Regions from separate parts of the Sphingopyxis sp. Geo48 genome, predicted to be linked through region 2. Evidence: predicted binding sites of a transcription regulator. Region 2 holds the regulator's gene; the other holds the start of a gene.
What was found. Region 2 encodes LexA, which represses DNA repair genes until DNA is damaged. Its sites were predicted from a motif close to GTTCCNCNCTTGTTCT; they were not measured.
Positions count from the first base shown of each region.

Region 1: a site for LexA is predicted at 1,709-1,724, ahead of QOL79_RS19315 (DUF6771 family protein). Genes of this name have one in related genera too.

Region 1 covers NZ_CATKPA010000012.1:24,651-28,614, forward strand. Annotated here, with positions in the region: gene QOL79_RS19305 (DUF2493 domain-containing protein) at 1-157, opposite strand, end outside; gene QOL79_RS19310 (DUF736 domain-containing protein) at 235-702, opposite strand; gene QOL79_RS19315 (DUF6771 family protein) at 1,734-1,925, shown strand; gene QOL79_RS19320 (hypothetical protein) at 1,927-2,256, shown strand; gene QOL79_RS19325 (SOS response-associated peptidase family protein) at 2,267-2,782, shown strand; gene QOL79_RS19330 (SOS response-associated peptidase) at 2,796-3,470, shown strand; gene QOL79_RS19335 (thermonuclease family protein) at 3,467-3,964, shown strand, end outside.
Region 2 covers NZ_CATKPA010000002.1:673,508-680,859, forward strand. Annotated here, with positions in the region: gene trpC (indole-3-glycerol phosphate synthase TrpC) at 1-241, shown strand, start outside; gene moaC (cyclic pyranopterin monophosphate synthase MoaC) at 571-1,044, shown strand; gene QOL79_RS10020 (molybdopterin molybdotransferase MoeA) at 1,041-2,231, shown strand; gene lexA (transcriptional repressor LexA) at 2,297-2,974, shown strand; gene QOL79_RS10030 (ComEC/Rec2 family competence protein) at 2,928-5,030, opposite strand; gene gltX (glutamate--tRNA ligase) at 5,136-6,590, shown strand; gene QOL79_RS10040 (citrate synthase) at 6,626-7,352, shown strand, end outside.

The DNA.
Region 1 (3,964 bases), on a different contig from region 2:
TGTCATGCTCGCCCGGCTCGTCACCGGGTTCGATGATCGAAAGCGGGATGGGATCGCCGAACGATGCCTGGAATTCGGGCGTGGCGATCTGTTCGGCGTAGAGGGCACGAAGGTCTGCAAAGCTGTCAACACTTTGCGCGGAAGAATGAGCGACCATGTTCGGTCTCCTTGGATCGGGCAAGAAAAGAGCCGGGAAGCGCAGCTGCGCCTCCCGGCCCGGTTGCGGCGCCTTCGTCAGCCGAAGGGCACCTCGTCGTCGAGGTCGGCGCCGGCGCCCATCAGCGCGCCGTTCGAGCCCGCCGTGCTCTCGCCGAAGCCGCGGTCCTGCGGCTGCTCGTCATAGCTGCGCGTGCTCGCGCCGAAACCGCCGCCGAACTCGGCACGGACGGTCTCGCGGCGCCACGCGATGGTGTAGCCGCCGTCTTCGGACGGAAACAGCGCCACCGGCAGCGGTTCGGGGAGGCTCGGGTCGTCGATATTGCCCGCGAGGAAAACCTCGCCGGTCTTCTTCGACGCCGCTTCCCACAGCGCCCCGACCTGCACCCAGCGCCGGGCGACGTTGAGCGCCAGCACCTCGTAAACGGGTGCCCGCGGGTTCATGCTCTCGACCTTGCGCAGACCGATGCGCGGGAGGTCGATCGTGCGGGTCGCGATCGAGCCAGTCAGACGATCATTCACATTCCTGATTTCACCGATATTCATGACACTTACTTTCGAATGTCGCGCGCGAACCATTTCCCGGCGACACTCTTCCCGATCCTTCTCTCCTCTGTGGCGCCGCGCCCTCGGCCCACGCCGCTGCCCGCATGCGCGCGCTCACCTCGCCGCCCGCGCCGTGGCGTGCGGAGGCCGAAAGCCGATCACTGCGTCACTGAGAGGACTGGCTGGGTCAGCGGAAAGAAGGGGAGCGATATAGGGGAGGTGGCCTCCCGAACTGACGGGCAGCAATGTCATGAGATAGCAGTGGCGACGTCAGCTCTGCGTGCACCACGCCGCATGGATGCGCGGCGCCCTCACCCCGTCACCCGCCTCGCGTGACCAATGCGGCTCGCGGGCTCTCCGCGCTGCCACGTCGGGTTAATGCGTGGCTTCTGACCGTTGGATATGGCGGTCAGGTAGTTTGTAGGCGCGCACTCGCCGAAGCGAATATTCCGAGCGCAGCCCCGGGTGGCCTTAGCCCCTGAAAATGACGGCACCCCGCGCCCGGAAAACCGGGGTCTGGACGCGGAGCGCCGCCCAGATACGGCCGGGCGGGTCGCGTGCCCGGCCGACTGTTATCGGAATGATGAGACCGGTCCCTTTATCGGCACCAGAGGCCCCTCCACCGACGCGGCCGCCGTTAGGGAAACCTCGCCATTCTCAAAAACAAAACTTTCCTGCAGCCGGGATAGTTTGTCTTTTCCGTACAAGGTTTGCCAATCTGGAGTAATCTTTCCTCTCTATAATTCGGCGTCACTGACCCGGCGCAAAGCACGATCGACCAGCGTGCGCCCCGCACAGCCAAGCTTAACACAGGGTATCCCTGGGCTCCAAAGATACCCGCTTTGGCGTTTCGGGCCGATTGCTATTGGGCGGCTTCTTGGAAAATGCCGAAATGGGCGGACGCCCGGACGGCCGAGCCCGTCCGTTCGGCTTGCGCCGGGGCCGCTTGCGTGGCGGCGGCATCGCGAAGACGGGCCCACGCGCGCGTACCGCAGCTTGCTCATTTGTTCTTTTTATGTTCTCATTGATCCATGATGAGAATCGACCCTGACCGAGTCGCACGCGCACTCCTGGACGCCCCAGGATGGGCGCGCGTCGGCCTCACCGCGCCAACGGAAATCATACGCGAAGCGGCCGCGCAGGAACTGGCGCTGACGATCGCGCGCATCCACGGTGAGACCACGGCCGCCGCCGACGCCGATCAGCTGGTGCTGGCGCTGTGACGTGCAGCATACGAAATCGGGCATTCCGCGGGCCACGCACATTTTCGAGGCGGCCATCTGGCATTATGCGGTGCAGCCCGTTTGCCGCTGCGGTCATCACGCCAAGTTCGATGCGGGACTGCTTTGGTACCGCTTTCACCGCAAAGGCTGGGACGATAATCTTCGCAAGGCGTGCCGCCATTTCTGGTGCCGGCAATGCGCCTGGAGTTCCGGCCGCCGCGTCGAACCGCTCCGCCTCGAAGTGGTCAATTGGGACAAGGACGCGATCTGCATCAAGGAGCGGGTCGACGAACGCGAATGGAAGCGCGCGATCCGCCGCTACCGGAGCTAGGAGCTAGACGATGGAGAGAGATTTCGACGACGTCCTGCAGGGTGTCGGCAAAGGCGGGCACCGGATCATGATCTGGGATGGCCAGGAAGAACGCCAGATCGAGGCGCATTGGGGCCTCCGGTCGCGCGACCCCGAGATCGGACAGATCCCGCTGCTCAAGTCCGAAACCGCGCGGATCGAAAGCCCCTGCCTCATCCTCGCCAACGAGTTCGGCATCAAGCGCGACGGCAAGACGCTCTATGCGGCAAGCCTCGTCACCGACATCCCCTTCTTCTGCATTGCCGGGGTCTGGCAGCGAGGGACGCGCGACTATCTCGATGCCTTCGCGGCGTTGACCGTCCCCGCCTATCCGGACCTTGCGCCGCACAAGGACCGCCATGTGGCGGTCGTCGATCCCGACGATTGGTTCGACTGGATGCAACAGGAGCGCCCGCCGCTGGACATCTTGCGCCCCTTCCCCGAAGGTAGCTTCACGATCACGCCGCCGATCCAGCCCAGTTTCGAGGGGCTGCTCGGCGCCGCCTGAACGGGAGCCGCCGATGTGCAACCAGATCACGCTCAAGGCCTCGGTCGACGAGGTCGCCTCGCATTTCAAGGCGCAGCGCAAGAAGCAGACCAATGCGAGCACCGGTGATGTCTGGAAGGGCGGCACGGGCTTCGTCGTTCGCGAGGTCGCCGGCGAACGCCAGCTCGACGCAATGGTGTGGGGCTTTCCGCGGCATTCCACCAACAAGAAGACCGGCAAGCCCAACAAGCCGACCCACGTCAACAACGCCCGCGACGACAAGCTGATGTCGCCTTACGGCATGTGGCGCGAATGGTTCGTCCAGCCCGGGCATCGCTGCCTCATCCCGATCACCGCCTTCGCCGAAGCCGTTGGGCCCGAAGGGCAAATGACACGCACATGGATCAGCATTGCCGACCAGCCGCTGGCCGCCTGCGCGGGCTTCTGGCGTCCGACCGACGAATGGGGCGACAGCTACACCATGGTGATGGTCGATGCCGTCCCCGAGATGCTCGAGGTCCACGACCGCATGCCCGTTATCCTACATCCCGAAGACCATGAGGCATGGCTGCACGCACCGGCCGAGGAGGCGATGAAGCTCGTCACCCAATATCCCGCCGATCGTCTCGTCATCGATCACACGCCCGAGCTCTGGTACGCGGGTCGTACCAGGAAAAATGCGGCACGCACGGCCGCAACCCTGCTGTGACATCGAAAAACCCGAACCGCGCCACACGCCGGCCCACGCGCACCGCGATCGCCGCTATCATCTTCTCGCTCGCCCTGCCCCCTACCCCGTCGGTCGCACAGGACGTGAGCGGCCCCGCGCGGGTCTCCGACGGCGATACGCTCAACCTCACAGGTATCGTCGTCCGGCTTTACGGGATCGACGCGCCCGAACTGAAGCAGACCTGCACGCGCGGCGACGGTCCCTGGGCCTGCGGCCAGGAAGCGGCCGACAAGCTCGCCGCGATCGTGGAAGGCCAGTCCGTGCGCTGCGAACAGCGCGACATCGACGACTATGGCCGCACCGTCGCGATGTGCCAGGTCGGAATAATCGACCTCTCCGCCGCCGTCGTCGATGCGGGCCTCGCTGTGGCCCTGCCAAAATTCACGGCCGCCTATGTTCCCAATGAAGCAAGAGCGCGTGAGCGCAGACTCGGTCTCTGGAGCGGCGAGTTCCAGATGCCCGCCGACTATCGG
Region 2 (7,352 bases):
GTCGCGCCTGATCGGCGTCAACAACCGTGACCTGCGCACCTTCGAAACCGATCTCGCCGTCACCGAGCGCCTTGCGAAGCGCGTTCCGGCGGGCACGTTGCTCGTCGGCGAAAGCGGCATCGCGACCCATGCAGACTGCCAACGCCTCGCGGAAAGCGGCGTAAAAACCTTTCTCGTCGGCGAAAGCCTGATGCGCCAGGACGACGTCACCGCGGCAACGAAAGCGCTGCTCGAAGGCTGACGGCCGCTTTGGGGTGTGAAGCGGACGCCACGTTATTCGTCGTCCCGGGCTTGACCCGGGATCCACGGCGGCGGCGAAGTCATGGACCCCGGATCAAGTCCGGGGTGACGAAGAGGGAACCATCCTCCCTGTCGCGAAGCGATGGGGAGGGGGACCGTCGCCGCAGGCGATGGTGGAGGGGCCACGACGTCGCGCCATAAGCCCCTCCGTCAGCCCTTCGGGCTGCCACCTCCCCATCGCTGCGCGACAGGGAGGAGCGAATGGCCGCAACCGGTCGTTTCCTGCCATTCCCCTTGCCTTTCCAGCCCTGCCTTGCTTCGGTCCCGACGATGAAACCCAAACCGACTCATCTCGACGACACCGGCGCCGCGCATATGGTCGATGTCGGGACCAAGCCCGCCACCGGGCGCCGCGCCGTCGCGGGCGGCCGGATCACGATGTCAGCCGATGCGCTCGACGCGATCCGCAGCGGCAACGCGCCCAAGGGCGACGTCCTCTCGACCGCGCGTATCGCCGGGATCATGGCCGCCAAGCGCACGGCCGATCTCATTCCGCTCTGCCACCCGCTCGCGCTCACCAAAGTGTCGGTCGAGTTCGCGTGGGAAAGCAACGGCATCGCCGTGCGCGCAACCGCCGCGACGACCGGCCCGACCGGCGTCGAAATGGAGGCGCTCACGGCTGCATCGGTCGCGCTCCTGACGCTTTACGACATGGCGAAGGCGCTCGACCGCGCGATGATCCTCGGCGATATCCGCCTGCTCGAAAAGAGCGGCGGTCGCTCGGGCGACTGGCGCGCCGAATGAGCGGCCTGCTCCCGGTCGAGGAGGCGCAGGCCCGGCTGCTGGCCCTGCGAGGGCCGCTCTGTAGCGAGAATGTCATCTATTCCCAGTCGCTTGGACGATATCTCTCGCAGGATATCCTCGCCCAGCGGGACCAGCCTTCGGGCGACCTGTCGGCGATGGATGGCTACGCGATCCGTGCCGCCGACCTGTTTGGCCCGTGGGCAGTGACCGGCGAAATCGCGGCGGGCAGCGTGCCGTCCCAGCGTGTCGGCCCCGGCGAGGCGATGCGCATCTTCACCGGCGCGATGCTTCCCGAGGGCGCCGACACGATCGTGATCCAGGAGAATGCCATTGCCGAGGGCACGCATTTGCGCCTCGCCACCGCTGACGAGATCCGGCCGGGCCAGCACGTCCGGTCGCGCGCGAGCGACTTTCCGGCGGGCGCGCGCCTTCTCGCCGCCGGAACCCGCGTCACGCCCGGCGTCATTGCCGCCGCGATCATGAGCGGCGCCGCGCAGTTGACGGTAGGCACCCGTCCGCGCGTCGCGATCATCACCACCGGCGACGAGCTCGTCCAGCCGGGCCACGTGCTCGCGCCCGGCCAGATCCCGGACAGCAACGGCACGATGCTCGCGGCGATGCTCGGGACCGAGCCCGCCGACGTCTCGCTGCCTTTGCACATTCGCGATGACCGGCTGATGATATCGCGTGTTCTCAGGGACCTGGCGCGACGTCACGACGTCATCGTGACCGTCGGCGGCGCCTCGGTCGGCGATCATGATCATGTCCGCGGCGCGCTTGAGGACGCTGGCGGCTCTCTCGATTTCTGGAAGATCGCGATGCGCCCGGGCAAGCCCCTGATTGCCGGCCGTATCGGCGACGCCATATTGCTCGGCCTGCCCGGCAATCCCTCGTCCGCCTTTGTCACCGCGACGCTGTTCCTCCTCCCGCTCGTTCGCCACCTCGCCGGGGCGCACGCGCCGTTACCCGAGGTTCGGCAAGCCCCACTCGCCGCCGCGCTCGGCCCCGGTGGGAAGCGGCGCGACTATCTCCGCGCACGGCTGGAGGGCGGCTTGCTCTCGGTCTTCGACGGACAGGATAGCGGCCGCACCGTGCCGCTCGCCGAAGCGAACGCGCTGGTGATCCGCGACATCGCTGCGCCGGCGCGCTTGGTGGGTGAACAAGCGGACTATATCGCTATCGCTTGACAAGTTCCGGTTTGTTCCACTATCGTTCTCCCTATGTCCGGAACTGACCTCATGGAGAACAAGCGATGTTGACCGCGAAGCAGCACGAACTGCTCCACTTCATCCAGCAGCGCCTTGACGCGAGCGGCATTTCGCCGTCGTTCGAGGAAATGAAGGAAGCGCTGGGCCTGAAGTCGAAATCGGGTATCCATCGCCTGATAAGCGCCTTGGAAGAAAGGGGTTTTCTCCGCCGCCTGCCCAACCGCGCCCGCGCGCTCGAGGTGCTGAAGGTGCCCGAGGCGGCCAAGACGCCCGTGCGCAACGATAATGTGGTTCCGCTCCGCAAGCCCGCCCCCTCGCTCAAACCGATTGCCGCGAACGATATCGTCGAAGTGCCGCTGCACGGAAAGATCGCGGCCGGCGTCCCGATCGAGGCGTTCGAGGATCACAACCAGCTAGCGGTTCCCGCCGCGCTGCTCGGCGCCGGCGAACATTACGCGCTCGAGGTTTCGGGCGATTCGATGGTCGAGGCGGGGATTTTCGACGGCGACTATGCGCTGATTCAGAAGGTCAGCACCGCTCGCGAGGGCGATATCGTCGTCGCGCTCGTCGACGGACAGGATGCGACGCTCAAATTCTTCCGCCGCGAAGGCAAGATGATCCGGCTCGATCCTGCAAACAGTTCGTACGAACCCCAGCGCTACGAAGCTGGGCGCGTCATTGTGCAAGGGCGGCTTTCGGGACTGCTTCGTCGTTACCACTGACCTGCGGCGCATTGCGCCACGGATGGCCGTCGCCCGCCGTCAGCGCGGCGACGGCTTTCGGCTTTTCGCCAAGGTAGATGGCAAGCCCGCCGCTTTCCGCCAGACTGTCGCGGTCGATCGTCAGCCAGCGCCCGACGCATTCGCGCGGTAGCCAACGGTCGCTGATCACCACATCGGCGGCGGCACAGGCGGGCGCCATCACGCTTCCCTCGATCCGGTCGTGGCCGCGGGAGGCGAGGACGATGCGGCCCTCCTGTACCCAGCGGCAGAAATCGACATTGCACTCGACATGGTCGAGCATGGCCAGCGCGCCCAGCGGCGCGTCGCTGCCGGCCGCTTCGTTCATCGTGTCGCGGACGAAGTCGCCCGCGCGATCGCGCAGCAGCGCATAACCGCCGCCGGGCACGGCAGCGGCGATGTTTCGACCATCGGCAGTGATCAGCAAATCGGGGCGCGGCTGCAGGACGAGCACCGCCATGCCCGCGACGAGCGGAGCGAGTCCCCACCAGCGCCATGATCGCTGCCAGACGAGAATCCACAAGCCGCCAGCGACCGCCAGCGCAAACGCCCATGCCGGAAACCGCGGTAGCGTAGCGACTGCACCCGGCGCGTCGGCGACCTGATGCGCGAGCGCAATCAGGACTCGCAGGGCCTGCTCGGCAACCCACCAGAAGGGTGCTCCGAGCCCCAGGCTGTCGAACAGCAACGCGAGCGCCTCGAACGGCATGACAACGAATGTCGTCAGCGGAATCGCGACGACATTTGCCAGCGCGCCGTAAAGTCCGGCCTTGTGAAAATGGAACAACGCGATCGGCGCCAGCGCGACCTCGACCACCAGACCGGTGACCAGCAGGCCGGCGATCCCGCGCGCCCAGCGTCGCACCAGTCCTTCGTCGCGCCACGCCATGAAGCGCTGCATGGCGGGGCTTTCGTGCAGCACGACGATCGCCGTCACCGCCGCGAAGCTCAGCTGAAAGCTCGGCCCGACGAGCGACTCGGGCCGCCAGACGAGGACGATCAAGGCGCCCGCCGCGACCAACCGCAAGGTCAGCGCCTCGCGCCCCATCAGCAAGGCGACGAGCACCAGCAGCGCCGCGATCAGCGATCGCAATGTCGGCACCTCGGCGCCCGCTAGCCACGTATAGCCCGCCCCCGCCAGCGCCCCGGCGGCCGCCGCGACCGGCAGCACATATCCGCCCAGTGCCAGGCGCGGGCTCAGGGCGAACAGCCGCCGCGCAAACAGCATGGCAAACCCGATCACCGCGGTGACGTGCAACCCGCTGATCGACAGCAGGTGCGCCAGCCCGCTTCGTCGCATCGCCTCCTCGTCTTCGGCGGAGATCGCCCCCCGGTCGCCGGTGACCAGCGCCGCCGCGATCCCGCCCGGCGAACCCTCGATCTGGCGGTGGATATGCTCGCTCAGCCGGGCGCGCAGCGGTTGCCCGCCCTGCCCCGCGCCCGGCGCGCGCGAAACATCGCCCAATACAGTTCCCACCGCGCCGATCCGGTCGAACCACGCCCGCTGCGCAAAATCATAGCTTCCGGGCAGGCTTGCCGCGGGCGGCGGCATCAACCGCGCGCGCAGCCCGATCCGCTCGCCCGGCATGATCGTGCCGCGCGCTTCGCCCCGCAGCGTGACGCGAACCCGCGGTGGCAGGTCGTCGCGTCCGCGCGGGCGCAGGATCAGTCGCGTCTCGCCCCGCGCCGGCAGCGGTTCTACGGCCTCGACCTCGGCCGAAAAAGCCGTCGTCGCGGGCTGCGCCAACACCGGCGCACCGACCGATGTCGCGCGCGCCCATATCAGCAGCACCCCGATCGCGATGATGCCGCAGCCCACCATAACCATGCGGCCGATCCGGCTCGACCATCCGATGAGCAACCCGGCCAGCCCGCCGCTCGCGAGCATGAACAGCAAGCCGGTCCAGTGCGCCGCCGCAGGCAAGGCGAACCATGCCGCGATGCCCGTGCCGAGCGCCACGGGCAGCCACAACCCCGTCCGTTCCCGCTCGCTGTCGAGTCGCGCTTCGATGTCGGCCAAAAGCCGGCGCAACGGCACCGCAAAGCGCAGGCCAATGGGCGTTTGAAGCCGCCTTGTCGCCATGCTAGGGGCTGCCCCGACCTCCGACCCTCAAGGGCGGCAGAATGAAAGAAAGAGGCCAAGGTGGCAACCGAAACCCCAACCGATCTGGCAGAAGCGACCGGCGCTGACGTCGTGACGCGCTTCGCCCCCTCACCGACCGGCTATCTCCATATCGGCGGCGCGCGCACGGCGCTGTTCAACTGGCTGTTCGCGCGCCACCACGGCGGCAAATTCCTGCTCCGCATCGAGGATACCGACCGCGCACGCTCGACCGACGCCGCGATCGACGCGATCCTCGATGGGATGCGGTGGCTCGACCTCGATTGGGACGGCGAGACCGTCTATCAATTCGCGCGCGCGCCGCGTCATGCCGAGGTTGCGCACGATCTGCTTGCGAGGGGCGAGGCCTATCGCTGCTACCTGACGCAGGACGAACTCGCCGCGATGCGGGCCGAGGCGCAGGAGAAGCGCATTCCTTTCCGTGTCCGCAGCCCATGGCGCGACCGCGAGGACGGCGATCCGGCGGTCCCGCACGTCATCCGGCTGCGCGCACCACAGGAGGGAGAGGTGACGATCCACGACCGCGTGCAGGGCGCGGTTACCGTCCAGAATGCCGAGCTCGACGACTTCATCCTGCTCCGCAGCGACGGCACGCCGACCTACATGCTCAGCGTCGTCGTCGATGACAATGACATGGGGATCACCCACGTCATCCGCGGCGACGACCATCTCAACAATGCCTTCCGCCAGCTCGCGCTGCTCCGCGCGATGAACTGGCGCGAGCCGATCTATGCCCATGTGCCGCTGATCCACGGCGCCGACGGCGCGAAGCTGTCGAAGCGCCACGGCGCGCTTGGCGTCGACGCCTATCGCGACGAGCTTGGCTATCTGCCCGAGGCTATCAACAACTATCTCCTCCGCCTCGGCTGGGGGCATGGCGACGCCGAGATCATCAGCCGGGAGCAGGCGGTCGAATGGTTCGACCTCGCCAATGTCGGCCGCTCGCCGTCGCGTTTCGACTTCAAGAAGCTCGAAAATCTCAACGGCCACTATATCCGCGAAGCCGATGACGCCCGCCTCGCCGGCCTTGTTGCGCCGCGTGTCGAAACGCTCGTCGGCCGTGCGCTCGGCGATGCCGACCTTGCGCTGCTCACCCGCGCGATGGAGTCGCTGAAGCCGCGCGCGAAGACCCTCGACGAAGTCGCCGAAGGCGCGCTTTTCCTTTTTGAAAACCTGCCGCTGGCGGTGGACGAAAAGGCGGCGCAGGTGCTAAGGGACGCTCCGGAGGGAGTGCTCGCGAGCGTCACCGAAAAGCTGCGCGGCCTGAACGGCTGGACTGGCGAAGATATCGAGGCGGCGGTTCGCGCGACAAGCGAGTCGGCCGGAGTCGGGCTCGGCAAACTCGCGCAGCCGCTGCGCGCCGCGCTCACCGGGCGAACGGTGTCGCCGGGGATTTTTGACGTCTTGCTCCTGCTCGGCCGTGATGCGAGCCTGGCGCGACTTGACGCAGCGCACAATTATCCGGCAGGGGCGTAACGCAACGTCTCCCGCCCTAGCATCAGGGGAAGAAAATGACCGATACTGCAAAGATCACCCTGGGCGACACCACCGTCGAGAATCCCGTGCTCAAGGGCACGGTCGGCCCCGATGTCGTCGATATCCGCAAATTCTACGCCCAGACCGGCGCCTTCACCTATGATCCGGGCTTTACCTCGACCGCGAGTTGCGAGTCGCAGATCACCTACATCGACGGCGACGAGGGCGTGCTCCTCCACCGCGGCTATGCGATCGGCGACCTCGCCGAAAATTCCAGCTTCATGGAAGTCTGCTACCTGCTGCTCAACGGCGAGTTGCCGAACGCGCAGGAACTCAGCGATTTCGACAATACGATCACGCGCCACACGATGCTGCACGAGCAGCTCGCGACCTTCTACCGCGGCTTCCGTCGCGACGCGCACCCGATGGCCGTCATGTGCGGCGTCGTTGGCGCGCTCTCGGCCTTCTATCACGACTCGACCGAGATTCACGACCCGTACCAGCGCATGGTCGCGAGCCACCGGCTGATCGCGAAGATGCCGACGATCGCGGCGATGGCGTATAAATATTCGATCGGTCAGCCCTTCGTCTATCCGCGCAACGACCTCAGCTACACCGGCAATTTCCTCCGCATGACCTTCGGCGTTCCCGCCGAGGAATATGAGGTGGTTCCCGCCGTCGAGCGGGCGCTCGACCGCATCTTCATCCTTCATGCCGATCACGAACAGAACGCGTCGACCTCGACCGTCCGCCTCGCGGGCT